2 regions of the Marinococcus sp. LNHM4E3-1 genome follow, and region 2 is predicted to be linked to the other one. Evidence: predicted binding sites of a transcription regulator. Region 2 holds the regulator's gene; the other holds the start of a gene.
What was found. Region 2 encodes Rex, which represses fermentation and respiration genes when NADH is low (regulators of the CRP and FNR family bind a similar motif). Its sites were predicted from a motif close to TTGTGAAATATTTCACAA; they were not measured.

Region 1 (5,860 bases), on a different contig from region 2:
AAATTCGTTGAGAAACCAACGTACGTCGTAGAAAAAGTCTAAGCACAGATGAATCTGTGTTAAAGACGCAGAAAAGACCGGCACCCTTCAAAGGGAGCCGGCTTTTTTTAATGCTTTTGGTCCATTGCCTGGGAAAGCGACGAGGCAATCGGCACATCCTGAAATCTGATGCCAAGATTGACGGAGGTTTGGGCGATTTCGGGACGCATGCCTGCCAGAACAGGCTGTACGCCAATCAGCTTTAACGAACGTATCAGCCCGAAAATCTGATGAGCGACGTGGGTATCGATGCCGGCTACGCCGGAAAGGTCAATAAACAATTCAGAGACCTGCTTTTTCGAGCACGCCTCAAGTGTGTGCTCGAGTATTACTGCAGCCCGTTCTTCGTCAATTTCTCCAATTAACGGAAGAAGGGCGGAGGATTTATTCAGAGAGATAACCGGAGCGCTCAGTTCATTAATAATGCTTTCCCTCGCTTCTAATTTCTGAAGGAGCAGCCGGTTGGATTTTTCCACGTAAGAAAGAATAATCTGATCCATGCCGTTTGTTACGAGCTCCCGAAGCTGTTCTTTCATATTCGCAGAGAGCTCTGCGTGCTCTTCCGCATAAAAGCGCTTCAAATAGGCAGTATACTGCTCCCTGTACCTCATCATTTCCCGGACGACCCGCGCATCCTTCGTCCGGAAGTATTTAGGATCACTGATAATGCCGTCTATCCATACTTCAAAGGTATTCTCCCATGTATTCCGATCCTCGATAAAAATACTCGAGAAATATAAATGAAACTCATACGTCTGAGACTTCAGTTCCTCAACTTCTTTTGGGTCAGTCGTTGCGTAAGCAGATTCTCTGTCTGATTCCTCCAACGTTTCGTACCATGAATTCGCCATTTCCGCTGCGTGATTGACAAAATAGTCACGGATCAACTGGTTGGTGCTCATACGGCACCGTCTCCCTTCTGTATGCAGACTACTCATATCCTTTTCCGTGTTCCTTAAAAAAGGTGAAACTAAACGAGGAAAATTATGACTCCGGCTGGAGCTGACGGGACCTCCTTAACGTCCACTGATCTTTTTCAAGGTGTGCTTTAAAGCGGTTCATGATCCAAAGATGAATAAACGCCTGGGTATATTGATAAAAGTACCATGGCATAGCCGGAACATAATCATGTACCGCTACAATGCACTGGTTCGTGTGAGGAATTTTACGAAATTCCAGCCGGCCCCGTTCTCCTTCATTTACCTGTGCAAGGAGTCCGCCGGTAATATAGTACAGCGCCCGGTCTTCTTCGCTGCGCTCCTTGGAATAGGAGAGCTCGAGAAATGTTCTTTTCATAAAGGCAGGCCGCAGGCCGTACTGATAGCGATCAGTCGTTTCTACCTTTACGAATGGGCGCAGAAGCTTCGGCAGCCACTTTATATAATAACGGGCCGTCCAGTCTGCGTCTCTTCCACTTGGGATGGTGACGCGCTGGACAGAGCGTACATTCCGCTCCACAGGTGCCGGCTTCAGGCGTGCCAGAATGGAGGACTGCTCCTTCCTGCTTTCCTTCAGAGAGTTTTCTGCCGCCTCCCGGAATGGAATTTTTCCATCACTGATGCCTTTCACACTTTTAGCAGGGTCAGCCACCATCGGATGGATCAGACTTTCAATCAGTGGATAAACCAGGCTTTTCGGTGTCCCGGTAGTTACACTCACCCACAGTCTTGAAAGGCGCACGGTGAAAAAAGGCACGGTAACTGCGTAGCGCTTCTTCCCCATCACCTTTGAAGTGATGTTCATCATTTTCCGGTAGGTCATTACGTCCGGCCCTCCAACATCGATGGAACGGTTGTAGAGCGATTCTTCCCCGATGCTCTTCTGCAGACTGTTTAATACGTCGGCCAGGGCAATCGGATGGGTCTTGGTCTGCGTCCATTTCGGAAGGATCATGACCGGCAGCCGCTTTACCAGCTTTGCGAGAATAGGAAACGAGGAGCCCTGTGGACCGACAATCAATCCCGCACGTATAGCAGTCACCGGCGTCCGGTACGATTTCAGGATATTTTCTACTTCCAGCCGGCTGCTTAAATGACGGGACAGGCGGTCGGCTTCAGGAATAATGCCGCTCAAATAAACGACCTGCTTCACCTGCTTCTGCTCGGCGGCACGCGCGAAATTATCGGCAAGGATAACGTCCATATCTTCAAAGCTTCCCTGAGTTAATTTGGACGTCGGCATCATCGAATGAACTAAGTATAAAGCGTAATCTGCACCTTCAAGTGCCTGTTCCGCGTCTTTTAATGAAAATAAGTCACACGAGCGCCATGTTACATGCTCCTCGTTTTCTTTTGTGTCTATGTTTCTCGACAGAGCAATAATATCCGCGTGCTTTTTCAGTTCCTTCATCAGGTTTCTTCCGATATATCCACTAGCGCCAGTAATAGCTATCACCGGTCTCCGGCCGTTTATATCCTCCATGCTTGCACGCTCCTTTTCGCTTATAAGCTTTACATATACCATTCCCTAATTTCTCCGCCGCTAATTACATATTTATTTTAGAAATAATCCACTGCGCAATTATCACTGTAACAAAGCTGACGAGAAATCCGAAAACTACAAAAGCAAGCACCCACAGCCATCCTCTGTCGAGATTCAGACCGGCGAGCAGACCAATCACTGCCCACGTCAACGCTGTCGGCAGCGCATATTTTAACGCATTTTCCATCGAGTCATTCCCCCTCTTCTGCTCCTTTCCCGTTTCGATTTCCTCCCAACACGTAAGTTCATCATTTGTTCACAATTATATATTTTCTGTGCTTGCATCACTTTGTGAAATGGTGCACAATATAAATAGATAAAGATTGCTCATTCATTCACATGATTCATATTCGAAAGGGGATTTTATATATGAAAAGAAATCACGTCCACCGGGTTGTTGTTGTCGGAGCCGGAGCTGTCGGCAGCGGCTATGCATTTTCGTTAATTAATCAGGGCGTCGTCGAGGAGCTCGTGATCATCGATCTGGATGAACGCAAGGCCGAAGGGGACGTGATGGATCTCAATCACGGTAAAGCCTTTGCCCCGCATCCTACTAAAACATGGTTTGGCACCTATGAAGACTGCCGGGATGCCGACATTGTCTGTATTACTGCCGGTGCCAACCAAAAACCCGGGGAAAGCCGTCTCGATCTTGTAGGCAAAAACACGGCTATATTTAAAAATATCGTCGGTCAGGTGATGGATAACGGCTTTGACGGAATATTCCTTATCGCCACTAACCCTGTGGATATTCTTACGTATGCCACCCAGCAGTTCAGCGGGCTTCCAAGAGAACGGGTCATTGGAAGCGGGACAATTCTGGATACCGCCCGCCTGCGGTTTATGCTGAGTGACTATTTTGATACCGCTGCCCAGAATGCCCACGCCTATATCATTGGTGAACACGGCGACACATCGCTTGCCGTCTGGAGCCAGGCAAACGTCGGCGGCCGAAACGCAGTAGAACTCGCAGATGAAAAAGAAAACAAAAATGTGAAGGAAATGAAAGGCATGATTAAAGACGTCCGCGGGGCTGCCTATGAGATCATTGAGCGTAAGGGCGCCACCAGCTATGGCATCGCAATGGGACTCACCCGTATTACAAACGCGATTCTTAAAAACGAAAACAGCGTTTTGACCGTCAGCGCCCACCTTGACGGCCAGTACGGAGAAAATAATCTATGCATCGGTGTACCGGCCGTCATTAACCGCGAGGGAATACGGGAAGTGATCGAACTGCCACTGAATGAAGAGGAAGCCCAAGACTTCCACCACAGCGCAGAGACACTCCGCAGCGTATGGGAAAATGCGAACGGCCAAGCGGCTAATTAAGCAGGTCTCTTATTATACAAATACAGCCCTTCCACTGCGAAGGGTTTTTTCACGTCTCCACCCCCCTGAAGCGCACGGATTCCCCATTTCGGGGCAATGTATGTTAGAATTTGAAGGAATAGTAACATACTAGTGAGAAGGAGCCTGAATGTATGAGTATTTCACGTAACGACCCGTGTCCTTGCGGCAGCGGTAAAAAATACAAAAAATGCTGCGGCGATCCCGCCAACCAGCCAGCTTATACGACTGAAGAAGTAACCAACATACAGCTGGATCTTGCAGCCGCTGCGAACAAAGACAGCCGGAAGGATTTCAGCCATTATTACCGCCGTGTCTACCGGCCGAACTATTTCCCTTATGCCTGGCATAAATTTGTCCAAAACCTGGCGCTTGCCGACTTTTTACTGCACGGCAATGAGCGCAGGGAATGGATGAATATCCATCAGCAGATAGAGCAGAACAGTCAGCACCCGCGGCTTCAACGGCTTTATTCCAACTGGACCGGGCATAACCTGTCATTATTTCGTTTGAATAAAATGACCGACGACTGGTACGAAGTCACTGACCTGTTGAGCGATGAAGTTCACCACATTGAACCACTGTCCTTTTTCCGCGACCTGCAGGAAAACATTGTATTCCTTGCCTTTTTAGTTCCTGTGGAGGACAAATGGTATCCAATGCTCGGCCTGCTGCCGTTTCATCCGGACTTCGGCGATGACGTCATTAAAAGTGTTACCGGCTCTGTTCCGGATAACGAAGCGGATAAAGCCGGCTGGATCACGCATCACCTGCCGGACGTGCTTCGCACACTTAAGGATGATCTTCAGGAAAAATACCAGGAAGCAGATAGCACCTCCACCACCCCGTCTGAAACAGGTTCAGATGCTGCGGCCGATACAACAGAGACCGCTGCGGCATCCACTTCAGGCCTGAACGACGACCAGCAGAAGGTAGTGGAGGCGCTCGAAAACTCCGATCAGCTGTCTAAAGACGCAGCAGCTGCAGCTTCAGAGCTGTGGGCACGCTTTTGTGAACAGGAAAATCCTGTTATCCGCAAGCCGGAAGCCCAGGCAGCAGCCCTTGAATACGCAGTAGGAGGCGGCACCCAGAAAGAAATCGCCGAACGCTACGGCGTGGCCTCGTCCACTATTCGTACGCAGTGGAAAAAGATGGAGCCTTATACGTCAAATGAAAATGCATAAACAGTAAACGGCCTGCAGGGGTTTATCCCTGCAGGCCGTTTACTGCTTCAGAAAGAACGTTTCTTTTTTCGTTTTTTCAAGGCAAGCATGCGGCTTCCAGTAAGTGCCAGATGAATAGAGGCAGCCATCAGTATAAGATCAAGCTCAAAGCCCCCAATCAGTCCCTGCTGCCATTTGACCGTTACAATCGCTCCAAGCATAATGAGTGCAAACAGCCCCGCCACGACACGCGTCAGCAGTCCTAGAATCAGTAAAATTCCTCCCGCGGCTTCGATGACTGCTACAGCGTAAGCCGTGCCTTCCGGCATGCCCATGCTGCCAAACGATGCAGCCTGGTCACCCATTCCGTTCAGTAATTTATCTGCTCCGTGGGCTAAAAATATCACGCCTGTCACGACCCGGAGGATCAGCAGTCCGGCTTCGATATTTTTCATATGATTTCCTCCTTTTTCTTTTTCATCAGTATGCGGAACTACTGCAAATTTGAAAAGGCACTATACGAAGATACGTGATTTCTGCCTATAAAAAAAGAGACCGGAAACGGTCCCTTTTCACAGCTTTTTCTCAAGCCAGATGCGTTCATCTGTTAACTCCTCTTTCACCTGAAAGCCCGCGGCCTGCAGCATATCAATAAATTCCGGGTACCGGTGGGCAAGCTTCGTCTGCACCACCTCATATCCCTGCTCCCGGGCATGAATAAGAACGTTGCCGACAAGACGGCTTCTCCATCCGTCATCTTCAAATGCTTCTTCCATTCCGTTCAGCCAGCTGTACCATACGCTGTCATCTTTCGCGTAGCTGATGTC
Region 2 (5,860 bases):
CAACCTGCTCAAGCAGTGGAAGTACTTCCTGAATACTTGTGAGCTTTTTGTCCGTGATTAAAATATACGGATTATCTAGCTCTGCAGTCATGGATTCGTTGTCGGAAACCATGTACGGAGATGCGTAACCGCGGTCAAACTGCATACCTTCCACAACTTCAAGCTCTGTATCAAGGCCGCGGGACTCTTCGACCGTGATAACGCCGTCGTTGCCCACGCGCTCCATTGCTTCTGCAATGATCTGGCCGATTTCTTCAGACCCTGCAGAAATCGCACCAACCTGCGTGATGGATTCTTTGCCTTCAATCGGCTTGCTGACGTTACGGAGTTCTTCGACCGCTACTTTGGTCGCGTTCTCCATTCCGCGGCGAATACCCATTGGATTCGCACCGGAGGTAACGTTTTTCAGGCCTTCCTGAATCATCGCCTGGGCAAGAACGGTTGCTGTTGTTGTACCGTCACCGGCAATGTCGTTCGTTTTGCTTGCAACCTCGGATACGAGCTGCGCGCCCATATTTTCGAAGTTGTCTTCGAGTTCGATTTCTTTGGCGATGGTTACACCGTCATTGGTGATAAGCGGGGAACCGAACTTTTTTTCCAGAACAACGTTGCGGCCTTTCGGTCCAAGTGTTACTTTTACAGCGTTTGCGAGTTCGTCGACACCGCGGAGCATCGCGCGGCGGCCGTTTTCACTAAACTTAATATCTTTAGCCATGATGAAATCCTCCTAATGTAATAATGATTTCGAAATGAAGCTGATTACTGAACTACAGCGAGGATGTCGCTTTCGCGAACGATTAAATAATCTTTGCCGTCGTATTTCACTTCTGTGCCTGCAAACTTCGAATAAACGACGATGTCGCCTTCGTTTACTTCCGGCGCTACGCGTTCACCGTTGTCTTTTACAGCACCGGCACCTACAGAAACCACGCGTCCTTCCTGTGGCTTCTCCTGAGCGGAGTCCGGCAGCACAATACCACCAGCGGTTTTTTCTTCTGATTCTACCTGTTCGAGTACGAGTCGATCACCTAAAGGCTTTAACAAGGAAAACAACCTCCTTAGAATATTTTCATCGTCCGTTATATGTAACGGGAACGACAGTAACAACATTTGTTGTTAGCACTCTTTCCATTCGAGTGCTAAACCCAATTATTATATTAATCAACCTGGGCTTTGTTTGCAAGAGGGAAGCGAAAATTTTTTCTTCCTTTTCCCACTCCAGCGCTTGATGGCACCTGAATTCACATTCCCTGCTAATCGTTTTATTAACCTTATATTTCAAAATTGTCATAAATTCGCAAGCGCTCTCTTTATTCTTCCTGCAGGTACCTGTGATACAATTAGAGCGTTCGAAATTGGATTTAACCGAGAGAGATTAGGAGTGATCCCCTTCCATGGCCGCACGTTACTGGAGCATTGTTATTATTTATGTACTTATGCAGCTTTCGGGCATCGTTGCCGTCCCGGCCCTTTTGGCTGTAGGCAGCTTTGATTCCGCACAGCAGGCTTCGTACTTCTGGATTTTTGCGAGCTTTATCGTCGCTTTGATTGTTATTTTGATTCTGCTGATTCCTGAAAGAGGCCAAAGTCTTGCGTTTAATAAACCAAAAATGCCGTGGCCGAATTCCGTCGCCTGGATTTTTATCGGGTTCGCTCTCGCATACGCCGGTCAGATCGTTGCCGGTTTGATTGAACAGAACCTGCTCGGCATCGATACGGCGTCTGAAAACACGGCGCAGATCATCGAGCTTGTTAACAGCATGCCGGCCTTTGTCATTATTGTAGCTGTGATCGGACCGATTCTCGAAGAGCTGGTGTTCCGTAAAGCTATATTCGGCTCGCTGTACAAACGAACGAACTTTTTTATTGCCGCTATTATCAGCTCCCTGATATTTGCTGCTGTGCATTTGGATTTCACCCACCTGCTCGTTTACACTATGATCGGCTTTGTGTTCGCTTATTTGTATGTCAAAACCGGCCGCATCATCGTGCCGATAATCGTCCACTCCATCATGAACGCATTTGTGGTCGGTATTCAGGTATTGTTCCAGGATGAAATCGAACGCATTATGCGTGAAGCCGAGAGCGCACTTATTCTGCTTGTTCAGGGGTTGATGTAATATGAAAGCTTCTACCGCTGCCCTTTTTTACTTTGTGCTCGGCGGAGTCCTGCTGATGTTTACGTACTTTTCCGTCAGCGAGTCCTCCTGGTCGTTCTGGAGCATTCTGCTCGCTGCCTTTGCCGCCTACGACCTCGTGATGGGGTTCAACTATCTGCGCCTCATGTCGGAGCAGAAAAAGAAGAAATAGCAAAAGGGACCGCCTGAATGTTGGCTGGTCCCTTTTTTATGGGTCAGTATAAATGAAGTATCCTGCTGGCAGCCTATTCGTTGTCCAGCGGATAATTTTTCAGAAAGTACACGAGCGTCTGCAGCTCGATGGCAAGATCAATATGATGCACGCGTACAGACGCAGGGACGGATAAGCGCGCCGGGGTAAAGTTCAGAATGCCGCTGATGCCTGCCTCCACCAGTTTTTCTCCAGTCGTCTGGGCGGCGGCGGACGGCACGGTGAGCATTGCTACGGAAACGTTATGCTCTTCAAGCTTCTCCGCCAGATCATCGGTATGATACACCGGCACATTTCCAATCTGCTCTCCCACCATGTCTTTATTGATATCAAATGCAGCCACAATCCGGGTGTTTTCATTTTTGGAGAAATTGTAGCGAAGCAGCGCCTTCCCGAGGTTCCCGACGCCGAGAAGTACGACGTCTGTCGCCTCATCCTGGTCCAGGGTAGTCCGGAAAAACGACAGCAGGTACTGTACATTGTAGCCGTACCCTTTCTTGCCGAGCGCGCCGAAATATGAAAAATCCCGGCGGATTGTTGCCGAATCCACCTTGACCGCCTCACTCAATTCGGTTGAAGAAACGCGGGTTTTGCCTGTTGCATACAGGCTTTCCAGAAATCGATAATATAGGGGCAGCCGCTTTGCGGTTGCCTGCGGAATTTTTTGCTGGTCTGTATTCATAATTATTTCCACCTAAATGTATTGTCATTGTCTGTAGACAGTATAGCATGCGTCCCTATGAAAACGTACCGAAACGCTTACCTGCAGCAAGACGTATCCTATTTCGCGTTTCGCCGAAAAGTACGATACACTGATACTATCAGAGTTGTTATTAAAGGAGCTATATAAATATGATTTTACTTCAATGTTCGGGTGTCACCAAGTCTTTTGGGGCAGAAACCGTACTTGATCAAATAAAACTCGAGGTAAAGGAAGGTGAGCGGGTGGCCCTGGTCGGCAAAAACGGGGCCGGCAAATCCACTCTCCTGAAAATTCTTGCCGGTGAATCCTCGTATGATTCCGGTTCGATCACGATGCCAAAGGGCACGACATTCGGGTATCTTGAGCAGCATACCGGCCTGAACAGTGATAAAACGATGTGGGATGAAATGCTTGATGTTTTTACCCACCTGCAAAAAGCTGAAGCGGAGCTGCGTCGTATGGAATCGAAAATGTCCGAGCCCGATATTATTGACGACGCCAGGGCCTATGAAAAGCTGATGGCCGACTATGACCAGCGCCAGCAGGAATTCGAAGCGCGCGGCGGCTACCGCTACGAGTCCGACATCCGCACGGTGCTGGCGGGTCTTGGCTTTGGCAGCTTCTCCCTCGACACGCCGGTGCAGTCGTTAAGCGGCGGCCAGAAGACCCGTCTTGCTCTCGGCAAGCTACTCCTGGCCAAGCCGGAGCTCTTAATTCTTGACGAGCCGACCAACCATCTTGATATGGATACACTGCGCTGGCTCGAGCAGTATTTAAGCAGTTATCCGGGGGCTGTCCTGATCGTTTCCCACGACCGGTACTTTCTGGACCAGATCGTAACGAAGGTATACGAAATTATTCATAAGAAAGCCCGTTTGTTCTACGGCAACTACAGTGCCTTTCAGGAAAAACGGGCCGAGCTGTTTGAACAGGAAATGCAGGCCTATGAAAAGCAGCAGAAGGAAATTTCTGAGCTTGAAGACTTCGTGCAGAAAAACATCGTACGCGCATCTACAACAAAACGGGCCCAGAGCCGGCGGAAAAAGCTCGAGAAAATGGATAAGCTCGACAAACCGCAGCGGGACGGCAAATCCGCTACTCTGCGCTTCGACATCGACCGTCAGAGCGGCAACGATGTATTGAAAGCAGAAGACCTCACCTTTCGTTTTGACAACAAAGCGCCTGTGTTCGAACGTTTAAATGTCCGGGCCCAGCGCGGTGAGAGCATTGCGCTGATTGGACCAAACGGGACGGGGAAAAGTACCTTTTTAAAAACGATCAAGGGAGACTTTGAACCGGATGAAGGGCATATTCAGCTCGGAAGTAAAGTAGATCTCGGCTATTACGACCAGCAGCAGGCCGAACTGAATTCAGGCAAAACCGTCCTGCAGGAGCTGTGGGATGAATATCCGCTCGAAAACGAAAAGGATATTCGTACCGTGCTCGGCCAGTTTTTATTTACCGGCGAAGACGTGCTGAAGCAGGTGTCCGACCTTAGCGGCGGCGAAAAAGCGCGCCTCTCGCTCGCCAAAATGATGATGCAGAAGTCGAATTTTCTGCTGCTTGACGAGCCGACCAACCATCTCGATCTCGACAGCAAGGAAGTGCTCGAAGACGCTCTGATTGATTACCCGGGAACAATTTTGTTTGTTTCCCACGACCGGTACTTTCTGAACCGGATTGCAACACGCATTCTCGAAATGGGGGACGGCGACGTCCGCAACTACATCGGGGATTATGATTACTATTTGTTCAAAAAAGAAGAAGAACGGGAAAAAGCAGCGCTTCAGGCCGAGCGTGAAGGACCGAAGCAGGAGGATGCCGGTGCGGCTAAATCCTCGTTTGCAGACGACAAAGCAGCCAAGCGGGAGGCCCGCAAGCGGCAGCGCCGCATCGAGCAAATTGAACAGGATATTGAAGCCAAGGAACAGCTCGTCGAGGAGCAGGAAGCAGCTCTTTTCGAGCCCGACGTATACGAAGACCATGAAAAGGCCGCCGGCTATCAGACCTCAATCAATGAACTGAGAGGCGAGCTAGAGCAGCTGATGGAGGAATGGGAAGAGCTGCAGCTCGAAGAATCCAGTTCCTAGTTACAGCAAAACCCGTGTTCTCTGCAAAAGAGAGCACGGGTTTTTTGTTACGTATGAAGCGGCAGGCCGGGCACCCCGTTTAAATCCATGCCTGAAAAATTTCCCTTTTTCCAGTTGATATAGGCGGCAGCTCCGATCATGGCTGCATTATCGGTACATAAATGAAGCGGCGGGATCTGCAGCTTTACGCCGCTCTCTCTGAATTTTTCTTCCATCGCAGCCCGCAGACCGCTGTTGGCTGCCACACCTCCGACTACCATTACCTGTCTGGCTCCGCAGGCTTCTGCCGCTCGGGCCGTTTTCTCCGTCAGCACGGTAATGACGCTCTGCTGAAAGCTTGACGCAACGTCTTCCGGAGCTAGTTCTTCCCCACGCTGGCGGGCATTATGGAGTGTATTCATGACGGCTGATTTCAATCCGCTGAAGCTGAAATCATACGAACCTTCCTCAAGCCACGCCACAGGCAGCGGTACGGTCGGTGCTCCGGTTTTAGCCAGTTTGTCGAGCTCCGGGCCGCCGGGATACGGCAGGCCGAGAGTACGTGCGACTTTATCATATGCTTCTCCCACGGCATCATCTCTTGTCTGGCCGAGCAGATCATACTCCCCTTCTTCTTTGATCAGCACCAGCTCCGTATGGCCGCCGGATACAACGAGGGCAAGAGCTGGGTACTCCCACTCCGCCTCGAGCCGGGTCGCCTGAATATGACCCGCAATAT

Region 1: the regulator Rex is predicted to act here: its motif matches at 2,810-2,827, upstream of ACTRXI_RS10595 (L-lactate dehydrogenase).

What each region holds. Positions count from the first base shown of each region.
Region 1 is NZ_JBQLID010000008.1:119,495-125,354, forward strand. Features, by position in the region: gene ACTRXI_RS10575 (hypothetical protein) at 1-42, shown strand, start outside; gene ACTRXI_RS10580 (STAS domain-containing protein) at 108-941, opposite strand; gene ACTRXI_RS10585 (NAD(P)H-binding protein) at 1,024-2,460, opposite strand; gene ACTRXI_RS10590 (hypothetical protein) at 2,525-2,707, opposite strand; gene ACTRXI_RS10595 (L-lactate dehydrogenase) at 2,890-3,852, shown strand; gene ACTRXI_RS10600 (SEC-C metal-binding domain-containing protein) at 4,005-5,054, shown strand; gene ACTRXI_RS10605 (DoxX family protein) at 5,102-5,488, opposite strand; gene ACTRXI_RS10610 (hypothetical protein) at 5,606-5,860, opposite strand, start outside.
Region 2 is NZ_JBQLID010000025.1:6,099-11,958, reverse strand. Features, by position in the region: gene groL (chaperonin GroEL) at 1-715, opposite strand, end outside; gene groES (co-chaperone GroES) at 760-1,044, opposite strand; gene ACTRXI_RS16015 (lysostaphin resistance A-like protein) at 1,395-2,120, shown strand; gene ACTRXI_RS16010 (DUF4305 domain-containing protein) at 2,122-2,310, shown strand; gene ACTRXI_RS16005 (redox-sensing transcriptional repressor Rex) at 2,384-3,031, opposite strand; gene ACTRXI_RS16000 (ATP-binding cassette domain-containing protein) at 3,202-5,142, shown strand; gene tsaD (tRNA (adenosine(37)-N6)-threonylcarbamoyltransferase complex transferase subunit TsaD) at 5,190-5,860, opposite strand, start outside.